4 regions of the Kitasatospora sp. NPDC085464 genome follow, and region 3 is predicted to be linked to each of the others. Evidence: riboswitches for the same ligand, from Rfam matches in the RefSeq annotation. Region 3 holds a riboswitch; each other region holds the start of a gene.
The links. Region 3 has a riboswitch for cobalamin ahead of metE (5-methyltetrahydropteroyltriglutamate--homocysteine S-methyltransferase). Riboswitches for the same ligand answer to the same signal wherever they lie in the genome.

Region 1: linked by a shared signal. The riboswitch ahead of ACIGG8_RS23240 (HoxN/HupN/NixA family nickel/cobalt transporter) and the one ahead of metE (5-methyltetrahydropteroyltriglutamate--homocysteine S-methyltransferase) in region 3 are both predicted to bind cobalamin.
Region 2: linked by a shared signal. The riboswitch ahead of ACIGG8_RS00630 (ribonucleoside-diphosphate reductase subunit alpha) and the one ahead of metE (5-methyltetrahydropteroyltriglutamate--homocysteine S-methyltransferase) in region 3 are both predicted to bind cobalamin.
Region 4: linked by a shared signal. The riboswitch ahead of ACIGG8_RS00485 (FecCD family ABC transporter permease) and the one ahead of metE (5-methyltetrahydropteroyltriglutamate--homocysteine S-methyltransferase) in region 3 are both predicted to bind cobalamin.

Annotation. Positions count from the first base shown of each region.
Region 1 covers NZ_JBITTM010000026.1:66,554-70,204, reverse strand. Annotated here, with positions in the region: gene ACIGG8_RS23250 (hypothetical protein) at 1-773, opposite strand, end outside; gene ACIGG8_RS23245 (metalloregulator ArsR/SmtB family transcription factor) at 828-1,211, opposite strand; cobalamin riboswitch at 1,294-1,510, shown strand; gene ACIGG8_RS23240 (HoxN/HupN/NixA family nickel/cobalt transporter) at 1,542-2,657, shown strand; gene ACIGG8_RS23235 (DMT family transporter) at 2,841-3,651, opposite strand, start outside.
Region 2 covers NZ_JBITTM010000001.1:145,458-149,108, forward strand. Annotated here, with positions in the region: gene ACIGG8_RS00625 (glycosyltransferase family 39 protein) at 1-940, shown strand, start outside; cobalamin riboswitch at 1,003-1,146, shown strand; gene ACIGG8_RS00630 (ribonucleoside-diphosphate reductase subunit alpha) at 1,337-3,651, shown strand, end outside.
Region 3 covers NZ_JBITTM010000007.1:222,787-226,437, forward strand. Annotated here, with positions in the region: gene ACIGG8_RS08580 (ECF transporter S component) at 1-664, shown strand, start outside; gene ACIGG8_RS08585 (hypothetical protein) at 682-999, shown strand; cobalamin riboswitch at 1,181-1,384, shown strand; gene metE (5-methyltetrahydropteroyltriglutamate--homocysteine S-methyltransferase) at 1,560-3,651, shown strand, end outside.
Region 4 covers NZ_JBITTM010000001.1:110,474-114,124, forward strand. Annotated here, with positions in the region: gene ACIGG8_RS00470 (CGNR zinc finger domain-containing protein) at 26-613, shown strand; gene sodX (nickel-type superoxide dismutase maturation protease) at 617-979, opposite strand; gene sodN (superoxide dismutase, Ni) at 1,237-1,632, shown strand; cobalamin riboswitch at 1,715-1,840, shown strand; gene ACIGG8_RS00485 (FecCD family ABC transporter permease) at 1,976-3,058, shown strand; gene ACIGG8_RS00490 (ABC transporter ATP-binding protein) at 3,157-3,651, shown strand, end outside.

The DNA.
Region 1 (3,651 bases), on a different contig from region 3:
GCGGCGTCGAGCAGGGCCTCGGGGTCGTGGCGGCTCCAGATGTTGGGGTGCAGGACGACGGCGACGGTGTACTCGTCGGCGGGCAGCCGGCGGACCAGGCGTTGGGGCAGGTCGGGCCGGCGGCCGAATAACGAGTGCTCGCTCCACGTGGAGTTGACGACGACGAGCCGCCGGCCGTCGACGGCGCCGAGCGCGGCGCGGTAGGCGTCGCGGGAGCGCAGGCTGCGCAGCATCCGGTCGAAGCACGGGTCGCCGACCACCCGGGCGACGTCCAGTGCCTCGGGGCAGGAGACCCGCAGGCGGTCCAGCTGCTCCGGGTGGGAGAGGCCGAGGACGTCCACGAACACCCGCCCGAGGTGGGTGAGTTCCTTGCGGGAGAGGCCGGCGGCGCTGACCGTGTCGCCGGTGGACTCGGTGACCAGGCGGTTGTAGCCGGCGCCGTGCGGGAGTACGACGAGCCGGGCGTCCAGGCGGTGCATGGAGGAGTGCACGGCGCAGGAGACGGCCAGGTCGAAGCGGTGCCGGACGGCGTCCTCCCAGTCCAGCAGGGTGAAGCCGGGCAGGCCGTGCAGGTACTCGTCCAGGGCGCGATCGGCGAAGGCGGAGCCGGGGTTGACGGTGAAGTACCGCTCGACGCCGTCCGGGTGCAGCAGGGTGAGGACGTCCAGGACCCGGGTGGCTGAGGTGAGGGTGCGGGCGACCGCCAGCACGCGGGCCTTGACCGGTCGGGTGTTCCAGCGGTCGGCGGGCCAGGCGTGGGGGTGGGACGGCACACCATGATCGTACTCACCCGGGGTGCCGGTGCGGCCGCGTTTCCCGAGTGTCGGTCAGCCGGCCGCGGCGGTGGGCTCGTGGTGCTCGGCGGCGACGCACTCGTCGAGGAGGGGGCGCATGTCCTGGTCGACGAGCCGGTAGCGCACGACTCGTCCGTCCTTGTCGCCGGTGACCACGCCGGCCGTGCGGAGCAGCCGCAGGGCCTGGGAGACGGCGGGGTCACGCATGCCGGTGGCGACCGCGAGGTCGGTGACGGCGAGCGGGCCCGCCCGGTGGAGGGCGAGCAGCAGGGCGAGCCGTCCGGGGTCGGCGAGCAGCGAGAACCGCTCGGCCCAGGACCGTACGTGCGCGGCGTCACCGATCGCGGCGATGGCCTCGCAGACCCGGTGTCCGTCGATGGTGCGGTGGCCCGCGCGGTCGGCCGGTACGAGATGCATGCGGACATTCTTGCAGGCGGGCGGCTGTGATCCTGGACACCTGCGCAGGTGCGCAGCCTTGCATGGGTCGGGGCCGGGCCCCTACCGTGTAGCCCGCCGTGGTGCTCGGGAAGACCGGTGACGGACCCTCAGGGGTCCGGAGTCCGGAGCGGCCCTCGCCACTGTGATCGGGCCGTTCCCCCGTCCGCGGGGGAGCGCCGTCCGTACCCACGACGTCACTGGGCGCCTCGCGCACCCGGGAAGGCGGGTACGGGCGTGTCCCGTAAGCCAGGAGACCGGCCGCGGCATCTCACGAAGTGATTCCACGAGGTGCTGGAGCGTGATCCGCAGATGACCCTGCCCGAAACCGCCGCCGCGGAGGCCGCGGCGGCTCCCTCCGTGCTGCCCACCTTCCGGTGGCGGCGCGAGGACACCGTCCGCACGGCCGGGCTGATGGGCGTGATCCTGGCCATGCACGTGGTGGCCTTCGGGACGCTCGTCTTCCTGGTGGCACCCGAGCGGTACGCGGTCGGTACCCAGGTCTTCGGGGTGGGCCTGGGTATCACCGCGTACACCCTCGGGATGCGGCACGCCTTCGACGCCGACCACATCGCGGTGATCGACAACACCACCCGCAAGCTGATGGCGGACGGCAAGCGGCCGGTCTCGGTGGGCTTCTGGTTCGCCCTCGGGCACTCCTCGATGGTGGTCATCATGGCCGCCCTGGTGGCGGGCGGCGCGCAGCTGGCGAACACGCTGATGGACGACGAGTCGAGCACGCACAAGTGGCTCGGGGTGGTCGGGACGACGGCCTCCGGCGCGTTCCTGTACCTGATCGGGGCGCTCAACCTGGCGGCGCTGCTCGGGATCCTCAAGGTGTTCCGGGCGATGCGCGCCGGGCAGTACGACGAGGCGGAGCTGGAGGCGCACCTCGACTCGCGCGGCTTCATGGCCCGGGTGCTGAACCGGGCCACCCGGTCGATCACCCGGCCGGGGCAGATGTTCCCGGTCGGCATGGTGCTGGGCCTGGGCTTCGACACCGCGACCGAGGTCACCCTGATGGTGATGGCCGGCTCGGGTGCGGCCGCCGGACTGCCCTGGTACGCGATCGTCTGCCTGCCGCTGCTGTTCGCGGCCGGGATGAGCCTGTTCGACACCCTGGACGGGACGTTCATGAACTTCGCGTACCAGTGGGCCTTCGCCAACCCGGTGCGCAAGGTGTACTACAACCTGACCATCACCGGGCTGTCGATCGCGGTGGCCTTCATCATCGGCACCATCGAGCTGGTCGGTGTGCTGCACGAGAAGTTCGACCTCACCGACCCGGTGAGCGGCTGGATCGCGGACATCTCGCTGGACAACGTCGGCTACGCGATCGCCGGGCTGTTCGTGGTGGTCTGGGCGCTGGCGATCGGGTACTGGAAGCTCGCCCGGGTGGAGAAGCGCTGGGCGCCCGAGGGCTCGTGACGGGTCCGAGCCCGGGGGCATGAGCGCGGCTCATGACGTCGGGCATGAGTGTGACTCATGGGGTCCCATGAGGTCGGCTCATGGCGTCGGGGGCATGAGGCGGGCTCATGGCGTCGGGGCATGAGCGCGGCTCATCCCACTGCCCCATGAGCGCGGCTCATGGGGCAGCGTCATGAGCGCCTCTCATGCGGCCGCGAGCAGCAGCGTTCCCGCGACGGCGAGCCCGGCGCCGACCACCTGGACCGGGCGCAGCCGCTCCTTGAACACCCCGCGTGCCATCAGCGCGGTGACCACGGGGTAGAGCGAGGAGAGGACGGCGGCCACCGTGGCCGAGCCGCGGTGCGAGGCCATCGCGAAGACGGCGTTGGCGACGACGTCGGCGAGACCGACCGCGGTGAGCAGCGGCAGCCGGGCCCGCAGTCCCGGCAGCAGGCCGGCCGCAGCCCCGGAGCGGCGCAGGCCGGCCACCAGGACGGTGCCGCCGACGGCGACGTTGCACAGCCGCTGGACGCACAGCACCAGCAGCAGGCCGCCGCCGGCCGAGGCGTGCGCGATCAGGGCCATCACCGTGCCGAAGCCGAGGGCGGCGCCCAGGGTGAGCAGCAGGGTGCTGCGGGCGGCGGCCCGGCCGCCGCGCTCGGGCCCGGAGGCGAGCACCACACCGGCCACCGCGACGGCGATCCCGGCGATCCGACCGGGGCCCGGGCGGTCGCCGAGGGCGAGGCCGACGCCGACGGGCACCAGGACGGCGACGGTGGTCAGCGGCGAGACCACGCCCATCGGGCCGAGGGCGAGCGCGCGGTAGAAGGCGAGGACCGCGAACGGGCCGATCACCCCGGCCGCGACCGCGTACCAGAGGGCGGGGGAGGCGTCGGCCCAGCCGCCGGTGGCGAGGACGGCGGCCAGCAGTACGGCGGCGGCCGCCGCCTGGGAGGCGACCACCACGGCGAGCGCGGGCAGCCGCCGGGCGAGTGCGCCGCCGCCGAAGTCGGCG
Region 2 (3,651 bases), on a different contig from region 3:
CGTGCCCGCCCTGGTCGGCCTCGCGCTGGCCACCGCCCGTCCGCACCGCCGGTTCGGCCCGGCCGCCCTGCGCGCCCTGCTGCTGGCCGCCGGCACCGTCGTCCTGCTGCTGCCGTACGGCACGCTGGGCGAGCTCGCCGGGTGGTCGCCCTCACACGGCAACGCCCCCGGCTCGGCCCGCGCCGTCCTGCTCTCCACCGTCCAGTGGAGCGGCCTGTTCACCGTCCTCGCGGTGGCCGGCACGATCGCGTACGCGCGCCGCGAACAGATGAACGAGCACGACGCGCCCGAGAAGGAGGCCGTTCCCACCTCGCGCGGCCACCGCGCCCTGCTCGGCACCGTGCTGACCGCCACCGCCCTGCTCGTCCCGGCCGCGCACGTGTGGACCGGCACCTCCGGGGCGCTGTTCCGCCACCTCGCCTACGGCATGCTGCTGGCCGCCCCGCTCGCCGGGGTAGGCCTGACCCGGCTGGTCGGCGCCCACTTCCGCCACCCCCAGCTCGGCATCCTGGTGTGGGTCGCGCTGCTCGCCCTCGGCCTGGAACAGTCCGCCCTGCGGTACCAGAACGGACCCGACTCCGGCCGCCTGCTGGCCGTCCTGCGGTCCCACGCGGTGCCCCAGGGGCGCTACCTCACCGAGGTCGACGGACTCGCCGAGTACTACCTCGGCGCGGTCAGCAAGCCCGAGCAGTGGGTCTCCGCGCGCACCGGCACGGAGTACCGCGACGCGGCCGGCGTGCAGCACCACGGGGACGACGGGAGCGTCGCCGCGATCCGCGACGGCTGGTACACGATGGTCGTCCTCGACAGCACCGCGCCGCGCGCCACCGACCGCGCCCTGAGCGCCGCGCTGGCGGCCGGCGGGCAGTACCGACTGGTGGCGCAATTCACTTCGCCGACCGGCGATTCGAGCACGTACAAGGTCTATCTCAAGCACTGACCGGCCGGCGGGCCCGCCCACGCGGGCGACACGACAGGCACAACATATGGTGCCGCCGCAGAGCAGCGGCACTACATGTATGCTCGCTTCTGCTGTCGATGCAGGGGAACCCGGTGCGAATCCGGGACTGCCCCGCAGCGGTGTGCGGGCGGCTGGAGCAGCTGTCCCCGCGAGTCCGAGTACCTGCCGGCGGCGTGCGCCACGGCCCTCCCGCAGAGGCCGCGCCAGCACCAAGCACCACCCCTCCGGGCCTCGCGGGCGGGCCGGGGAGACACCGTCGCGCGACGCCGTTTGCGTTCGTGCCGTGCTCCCCTGCCCCGACCGGCCCGAGGCTCCGATCACCGCCGCCGATCGCCGCCAGGAGAGAGCGCCTTGACCACCGCTGCCTCAGCCACCCTGCCCGCCCAGGGCTCCGGTACCGCCTTCATCGACCCGAAGGTCTCCGACCCCGGCGGCGCCCTGCTGCGGCTGCTCACCGACCGCAGTGTCGACCTCCCCGAGGTCGACCCCGGCCATGTCGCCGCCGCTGCGCTGCGCGGCCGCCACGCCGGCTCGGACTTCGCCGAGCTGCGCGGGCTGGCCGTGGACGCCGCCGCGTCGATGATCGCCGAGGACCCGCAGTACTCGAAGCTCGCCGCCCGCCTGCTCGCGCTGGAGATCGTCGACGAGGCGAACAGCCAGGGCGCCACGTCCTTCTCCGCCTCGATCGCCGTCGGCCACGCCGAGGGCCTGATCGGCGACACCACCGCGGACTTCGTCGCCAAGCACGCCGCCGCGCTGGACGCCCTGATCGACGCCGCGGGCGACGACCGCTTCGAGTACTTCGGCCTGCGCACCGTGCAGTCCCGCTACCTGCTGCGCCACCCGATCACCCGCAAGGTGGTCGAGACCCCGCAGCACTTCCTGCTCCGCGTCGCCTGTGGCCTGGCGGTCGGCGACAACGAGCAGTCGGTGCGCGAGGTGGCCGAGCTGTACGGCCTGATGAGCCGCCTGGAGTACCTCACCTCCTCGCCGACGCTCTTCAACTCCGGCACCCGCCACCCGCAGATGTCGAGCTGCTACCTGCTCGACTCCCCGCTGGACAACCTGGACTCGATCTACAACCGCTACGCGCAGATCGCCCGCCTGTCCAAGCACGCCGGCGGCATCGGCCTGTCCTACTCGCGCATCCGCTCGCGCGGCAGCCTGATCCGCGGCACCAACGGCAAGTCCAACGGCATCGTGCCGTTCCTGCGCACCCTCGACTCCTCGGTCGCCGCCGTCAACCAGGGCGGCCGCCGCAAGGGCGCCGCGTGCGTCTACCTGGAGACCTGGCACGCCGACATCGAGGAGTTCCTGGAGCTCCGCGACAACACCGGCGAGGAAGCCCGCCGCACCCACAACCTCAACCTGGCGCACTGGATCCCGGACGAGTTCATGCGCCGGGTCAACGCCAACGCGGACTGGTCGCTGTTCTCCCCGGCCGACGTGCCCGAGCTCGTCGACCTGTGGGGCGAGGAGTTCGACGAGGCCTACCGCAAGGCCGAGCAGGCCGGCAAGGCCGTCCGCACCATCCCGGCGCAGACCCTCTACGCCCGCATGATGCGCACCCTGGCGCAGACCGGCAACGGCTGGATGACCTTCAAGGACGCCTCCAACCGCGCCGCCAACCAGACCGCGCTGCCGGGCCGCACGGTGCACTCCTCCAACCTGTGCACCGAGATCCTGGAGGTCACGGACGACTCCGAGACCGCCGTCTGCAACCTGGGTTCGGTCAACCTCGGTGCGCACGTGGCCGTCGGCGCCTCCGCGGACGACCTGCTCGGCGCGATGGACTGGGAGCGCCTCGACGCCACCGTCCGCACCGCCGTCACCTTCCTCGACCGCGTGGTGGACATCAACTTCTACCCGACCACCGAGGCCGGGACGTCCAACTCCCGCTGGCGCCCGGTCGGCCTCGGCGTGATGGGCCTCCAGGACGTCTTCTTCAAGCTGCGGATCGACTTCGACTCCGCGCAGGCCGCGCGGCTGTCCACGCTCATCGCCGAGCGCATCATGCTCACCGCGTACGAGCGCTCCGCCGACCTGGCCGAGCAGCTGGGCCGCCACGAGGCGTACGGCGAGACCCGCGCCGCCCGCGGCGAGCTGCACATCGACCACTTCCCGACGGCCGCCCAGCAGTGGGCCGACCGCTGGACCGCGCTGCGCGCCCGGATCGCCGAGACCGGCCTGCGCAACTCGCTGCTGCTGGCCATCGCGCCGACCGCGACCATCGCGTCCATCGCCGGCGTGTACGAGTGCATCGAGCCGCAGGTGTCCAACCTGTTCAAGCGCGAGACGCTCAGCGGCGAGTTCCTCCAGGTCAACCCGTACCTGGTGCGCGAGCTCAAGGAGCTCGGCGTCTGGGACCAGCAGACCCGCGACTCGCTGCGCGACGCCAACGGCTCCGTCCAGGAGCTGAACTGGCTGCCGGCCGAGGTCCGTTCGCTCTACCGGACGGCCTGGGAGCTGCCGCAGCGCGCGCTGATCGACCTGGCCGCGGCCCGCATGCCGTACCTGGACCAGAGCCAGTCGCTGAACCTGTTCATGGCGGCGCCGACCATCGGCAAGCTGAGCTCGATGTACGCCTACGCGTGGAAGGTGGGCCTGAAGACCACCTACTACCTGCGCTCGCGTCCCGCGACCCGCATCGCCCAGGCCGCCTCCGGTGCCGCCCGCAGCGCCGTGCCGGT
Region 3 (3,651 bases):
CGGCGGCATCGACGCCAAGGCCCTCGCCATGCTCGGCGTCCTGTCGGCCGTGAACGCCGGACTGCGCCCGCTCGGCGCCGGCACCGCCGGGGTGGAGACGGTGTTCTTCATCCTCGTCCTGGCCGGCCGGGTCTTCGGCCCCGGCTTCGGCTTCACCCTCGGCTGCACCTCCCTGTTCGCCTCCGCCCTGCTCACCGGCGGCGTCGGCCCCTGGATGCCCTACCAGATGTTCGGCTGCGCCTTCGTCGGCATGCTCGCCGGCCTGCTGCCCGGTACCCGGCGGCGCCGTGTGGAGGTGCCGATGCTGGCCGTGTACGGCGCCTTCTCCGGCTACCTGTTCGGCTTCCTGCTCAACCTGTCCTTCTGGCCGTTCTCCACCGACCCGAACAGCTCGATCGCCTACCTGCCGGGCCTCCCGTTCACCGAACAGTGGCACCGCTACCTCCTGTTCGACCTCGCCACCTCGCTCGGCTGGGACACCGGCCGCGCCGTCACCACCTTCACCGCCGTCCTCGTCGTCGGGCCGGCCGTCCTCACCGTCTTCCGCCGCGCCGCCCGCCGCGCCAACTTCGAGCCCACCGTGCGCTTCGAGGCTCCGCGCGGTGCGGACGCCGCGGTGGGAACGCAGGCCGTCGCCCGGCCCGTCGGGGCGGAGAACTCCTGAACCGGAAGGCCACCATCGTGCCCAAACCCGCGAAACCCCGGACGATCACGCTGAACGGGGTCGACGTCGTCGTCCTGACCCCGGAACAGCACGCCGGCCTGGCATCCGCACGCCGCCAGCTGGGCGGGGCTCAGGCGCAGGTCGCCCGGATGAAGCTCGACCTCCACCGGAAGAGCCAACTGCTGGGCGAGGCCGAACGGATACTGGCGAGCATCCCCGCCGACGGGATCGGGCACCTGGACTGTCAGCTGGATCCAGGACGCACCCTGCCCCAACTGATCGCGGACATCCGCGCCGCCCTGCCGCGCACGCCCGACGCCCAGGCGCGTCCCTGACCGTCGCTGGGTGTACGGAACCGGGTGAGGCCCCGGGCCGGCGGCCGTGCGCCGCGGCCATGGCCGGTGCCCCGGGGTGCACCCGTGCGCCTCCGCGGGCGGCGCCGGGTCTCACCATGCGGACACGTTGCGTGAATTCCGCGTGGGTTCGGGTTCCTTGCCCCTAAGCTGGCCGGGCAGCTGGTTCGCCCTGTCCGCCAGGCGGGGCGTCGTAAGAGGGAACCCGGTGACGCCGTTTGATCGGCCAGTCCGGGACTGCCCCGCAGCGGTGAGTGGGAACGACCGCCGTCATACGCACTGGGCCCGGGACGGGTCTGGGAAGCGACGGCCAGTAGGAGTCCGCCCTCGACAGGGTGGGCGTGCCCGCGAGTCCGAAGACCTGCCACTGCCCGCCCGCGGAGGATCCGCGCGCGGCAATCCGGTGACCTCGTGGGCGGGTCGGCGACCATACCAGGCAGATCAGGCCCGTACGTCGGTGCGGCCGCTGCCCGGTCCGTCATCCCTTCGCGCCCCTGCGGTCTCCGGATCCCTGAGGAGACAGACTCGCGAAGGAGAGTCCCTTGACCACGAAGTCCGCAGCCGCGGCAACCCTCGCCACCGCGTACGGCTACCCCCGCCAGGGGCGGGGCCGGGAGCTGAAGAAGGCGATCGAGGGCTACTGGAAGGGCGCGGTCACCGCCGAGACGCTGCTGGCGACGGCCGCCGACCTGCGCCGCGGGAACTGGCAGCAGCTCGCCGATTCCGGCATCGGGGAAGTCCCGACCGGTGACTTCTCGCTCTACGACCACGTGCTGGACACCACCGTCGCGGTCGGCGCGATCCCCGTCCGCCACCGGGCCGCGGTCGAGGCCGACCCGCTGGACGGCTACTTCGCCATGGCGCGCGGCACCCAGGACGTCGCGCCACTGGAGATGACCAAGTGGTTCGACACCAACTACCACTACCTGGTCCCGGAGTTGGGCCCCGACACGGCCTTCGCGGCGAACCCGGCCAAGTCGGTGGGCGAGCTGACCGAGGCCCTCACGCTCGGTCACACCGCCCGGCCGGTGCTGGTCGGGCCGGTCACCTACCTGCTGCTCGCCAAGCCCGCGCCCGGTGTCGCCGAGGACTTCCAGCCGCTGACCCTGCTGGACCGGCTGCTGCCGGTCTACGCCGAGCTGCTCGCGGCCCTGAAGGCCGCCGGCGCCGAATGGGTCCAGCTGGACGAGCCCGCCCTCGTCCAGGACCGCACCCCCGCCGAGCTCAACGCCGCCGCCCGCGCCTACCGCGACCTCGGCGCCCTCACCGACCGGCCCAAGCTCCTGGTCGCAAGCTACTTCGACCGCCTCGGCGACGCCCTGCCCGTCCTGGCGAAGGCCCCGGTCGAGGGCCTGGCACTGGACTTCACCGGACCGGCCGCGGCCAACCTCGCCGACCTCGCCGCCGTCGGCGGGCTGCCCGGCAAGCGACTGGTCGCCGGGGTGATCGACGGACGCAACATCTGGATCAACGACCTGGAGAAGTCGCTCGCCACCCTGGCGACCCTGCTCGGCCTCACCGACCGGGTCGACGTCGCGCCCTCCTGCTCACTGCTGCACGTGCCGATCGACGCCACGCTCGAACGCGACATCGACCCGCAGATCGCCCGCTGGCTCGCGTTCGCCAAACAGAAGACCGCCGAGGCCGCGCTGCTCGCCCGCGGCCTGCGCGAGGGCACCGGCGCGATCACCGCCGAACTCGCCGCCAACCGCGCCGACCTCGCCTCCCGCGCCACCTCACCGATCACCCGCGCCCCCGCCGTCCGCACCCGCGCCGCCGCCGTCACCGCGGACGACGCCCGCCGCGCCCAGCCCTACCCCGTACGGGCCCAGGCCCAGCGCGCCCGGCTCAGGCTGCCGCTGCTGCCGACCACCACCATCGGCTCCTTCCCGCAGACCACCGAACTGCGCGTCGCCCGGGCCGACCTGACGGCGGGCCGGGTCGACGCGGCCGCCTACCGGGAGCGGATGGAGGCCGAGGTCCGCGACGTCATCGCCTACCAGGAGAAGGCCGGACTGGACGTCCTGGTGCACGGCGAGCCCGAGCGCAACGACATGGTCCAGTACTTCGCCGAACAGCTCACCGGCTACCTGGCCACCCGGCACGGCTGGGTCCAGTCGTACGGCACCCGCTACGTCCGCCCGCCGGTCCTCGCCGGGGACATCTCCCGCCCGCACCCGATGACGGTGGACTGGTTCGGCTACGCGCAGGGCCTGACGGACCGCCCGGTCAAGGGCATGCTGACCGGCCCGGTCACCATGCTGGCCTGGTCCTTCGTCCGCGACGACCAGCCGCTCGCCGACACCGCCCGCCAGGTCGCCCTCGCCCTGCGCGACGAGGTCACCGACCTGGAGGCCGCCGGCGCCGCCGTCGTCCAGGTCGACGAGCCGGCCCTGCGCGAGACCCTCCCGCTGCGCGCCGCCGACCGCCCGGCCTACCTGGACTGGGCCACCGAGGCGTTCCGGCTGGCCACGTCGGGCGTCCGCGCGGACACCCAGGTCCACACCCACATGTGCTACGCCGAGTTCGGCGCGATCATGAAGGCGATCGACGACCTCGACGCGGACGTCATCTCCCTGGAGGCGACCCGCTCGCACATGGAGGTCGCCGGGGAGCTGGCCGAGGCCGGATACC
Region 4 (3,651 bases), on a different contig from region 3:
TTACCGACTCTCTGGAAGGACCGCCGTGGAGCTCGCCTCGTACGCCGACCTCGCCGTTCGGCTGGTGAACACCGAGGAGCCGGAGCGCGGCACCGACACGCTGACCTCCGTGGACGCGGTGCGCGCCTTGTTCTCCGACTCCTCCCGGGCCGCCGCGCTCGCCGACGAGTCCGACCTGCCCCGACTGCGGGCAGTGCGGACCCGGCTGCGCGGGGTCTTCGAGGCCGCCGCCGACGGGGACGAGACCCGCGGCGTCGACCTGCTGAACAGCCTGCTGATGGAGTACCCCGTCAGCCCGCTGATCTCCGGGCACGACTACCTGGACGACGCCGGACGGCCCCGCTGGCACCTGCACCTGGCCGACAACTCGCCGACCGCCACCGCGCACTTCAGCGCGGTCGCCTGCATGGGCCTGGCCGTCCACCTGACCGAGCTGGGCGGCGACCGGCTGGGCATCTGCCAGGCCGCGCCCTGCCGCAACGCCTACCTGGACACCTCGACCAACCGCTCCCGCCGCTACTGCTCGGACCGCTGTGCGACCCGGGCCAACGTCGCCGCCTACCGGGCCCGCAAGCGCCAGGAGGCGGAGGCCGCGCTGGGCGGCGGGCAGTAGGCGCTAGACGTCCTCCACCCAGGCGCCGAGGCGGCGGGCCAGGCCCGGCACCCGGGCCAGCCGCGGGGCGAGCAGCAGCCGCTCCAGCCGGCGGCCCGGCGCCAGCCAGGACGGGCGCGGGCTCAGCCGCAGCAGCACCCGGCCGAGCACCAGCTCGTCCGGGACCGCGCCGTAGCTGCGGCTGTCGCTGTCCACCGGACGGTTGTCGGAGAGCAGCCACCACCCGCCGGGCCGGCGCCCGGCGGCCCGCTTCACCACCAGCAGGTCCTGCTGGAAGGGGTGGCGGAAGAGCACCACCGCGCCCGGCCGGATCGGCGCGCCGTAGCGGACCAGCAGCCGGTCGCCCTCGCGCAGGGTCGGGACCATCGACGGACCCGCCACGTCGACGACCCCGAACGGCAACACGCCGCCCCCGGTCCGGCCCTCCGGTTCCGCGCTCCGTGCCACGACTCCTCCTCCCGCACGCCCGCCCCCAGTCTGCCGTACGGACCGTCACCTGTTCGGTGTCCGGATTACCCCGGTTCCGGGTCCGCCTTTTGCCCTAGGCCCACCGCCCGATCGCGAAACCACGAGGGCGGAAGGGTAATCTCGGGCGCGGGAAGACGATCTAAGGAAGGACTCCCATGTTCTCTCGTCTGTTTGCACCGCGTGCCACCGCTCACGCCCACTGTGACCTGCCCTGTGGCGTGTACGACCCGGCGCAGGCCCGGATCGAGGCCGAGTCGGTCAAGGCCACCCAGGAGAAGTACCAGGCCAACGAGGACCCGCACTTCCGTGCCCGCGCCATCATCATCAAGGAGCAGCGCGCCGAGGCCGTCAAGCACCACATCTCGGTGCTGTGGAGCGACTACTTCAAGGCCCCGCACTTCGAGAAGTACCCGCAGCTGCACCAGCTGATCAACGACACCCTGAAGGCCGCCTCGGCCACCAAGGCGTCCACCGACCCGGCCACCGGCCAGGCCCTGCTGGACCTGATCGCCGAGGTCGACAAGATCTTCTGGGAGACCAAGCAGGCCTGAGCCTGACGCGTCGCCACCCGACCGCCCCCGTCCGCACCGCCGGACGGGGGCGGTCGTGCGTTCACACTCGGCCCGACCCCGGTAAGGGTTGCCTACCCTGAGTGCCTGTTATGCTGCCAGGGCGTCCGAGGGGGAAGTCCGGTGAGAATCCGGCCCTGACCCGCAACGGTGAGCACGGCCCGCACCCGCGGTGCGGCCGCGCCAGCCCGATCGCCCTCGGCCGTTGGACTCCCGACGACTCGCCGTGGACTGCGAGGGGACGGCGCCCGGGCACGCCCCCGGCCGGCGCCCACCCCGGCGCACCCGCGGCCCGAGGCAAGGCGCATCCGTGACCCGCGCACCCATGACCCGCGCATCCGTGACCCGCGTAGCCGGCGGCCCGTCCGTCCACCGGACACCCGTGGTCCCGCTCACCGTCGGCCTCGGCGCCGCCCTGCTGCTGTCGCTGGTCTGCGGGGTCGCGCTGGGCTCCTCCGGGATCGGGCTCCCGCACGTACTGCGGCTGCTGGGCGCCGGACTGACGGGCGGTCGGCTGGAGGCCGACGAGGCGGCCGCGTACGCCATCGTCTGGGAGATCCGGCTGCCGCGCACCGTCCTGGCCGCCGTGGTCGGCTCCGGGCTGGCCGCCACCGGGGTCGCCGTCCAGGCGCTGGTGCGCAACGCCCTCGCCGACCCCTTCGTCCTCGGCATCTCCTCGGGCGCGGCCGTCGGCGCCAACGCCGTCCTGCTGTTCGGCGCCTTCGCCACGCTCGGGGTGTGGGCGATCTCCGCCTCCGCCTTCGGCTCCGCACTGCTCGCGATGACGCTGGTCTACCTCGCCGCCCGCACCGCGTACGGGCTCACGCCGCTGCGGCTGGTGCTCACCGGCACCGCCCTCTCCTACGGCTTCGCCGCCGCCACCACCCTGATGGTCTTCGTCGCCGACCGCGGCGACGCCGCCCGGAGCGCCATGATGTGGCTGCTCGGCAGCCTCGGCGGCGCCACCTGGGGCTCGGTGCCGATCGCCGCCTGCACCGTCCTGGCCGGCCTCGCCCACCTCGGCTGCGCCGCCGGACGGCTGGACGCGCTCGCCATGGGCGACGAGACCTCCGCCTCGCTCGGTGTGGACCCGGACCGGATGCGCCGCGAACTGTTCGTGGTGACCGCCGCCGTCACCGGCACGGTGGTCGCGGTCAGCGGCGCGATCGGCTTCGTCGGGCTGCTGGTGCCGCACGTGGCCCGGATGCTGGTCGGCGCCGGGCACCGCCGGGTGCTGCTGGTCGCCCCGCTCGTCGGGGCGCTGCTGCTGGTCTGGGTGGACATCGCCTCCCGCACCCTGCTGGCACCCGCCGAACTGCCCGTCGGGGTGTTCACCGCCGTGCTCGGCGTGCCCGCCTTCCTGCTGATGATGCGTCGGCGCGGCCACGCCTTCGGAGGCCGACGGTGACCGACGCCATCCGTACGACCGGCCCGGCCGCCCCGGCCGGCTCGACCGCCCGGCCCGACCGGGCGAAGGCCCAGGACCTCGACGTCGACACCGTCTCGGTGGAGTCGGCCGGCACCCGGATCGTCCACGAGGTGAGCCTGGCGGCCGCCCCCGGGCAGGTGGTCGGCCTGGTCGGACCGAACGGCAGCGGCAAGTCGACCCTGCTGCGCTGCGTCTACCGGGTGCTGAAGCCCACCGGCGGGGCCGTCCGGCTCGACGGCGACGACCTGCACGCGCTCTCCGCGCGGGAGACGGCCCGGCGGGTGGCCGCGCTGACCCAGGAGCACTCCGCCGAGTTCGACTTCACGGTGGCCGAGGTGGTCGCCATGGGCCGGCTGCCGCACCGGCGCGGCCTCGGCGCCCCGACCCACGCGGACCGGGAGCGCTGCGCCGGCGCCCTGGCGAAGGTCCGGGCCGGGCACCTCGCCGAACGGGGCTTCCTGAGCCTGTCCGGAGGCGAGAAGCAGCGAGTGCTGTTCGCCCGCGCGCTGGTCCAGGAGCCGCGCCTGCTGGTGCTCGACGAACCCACCAACCACCTCGACGTCGCCCACCAG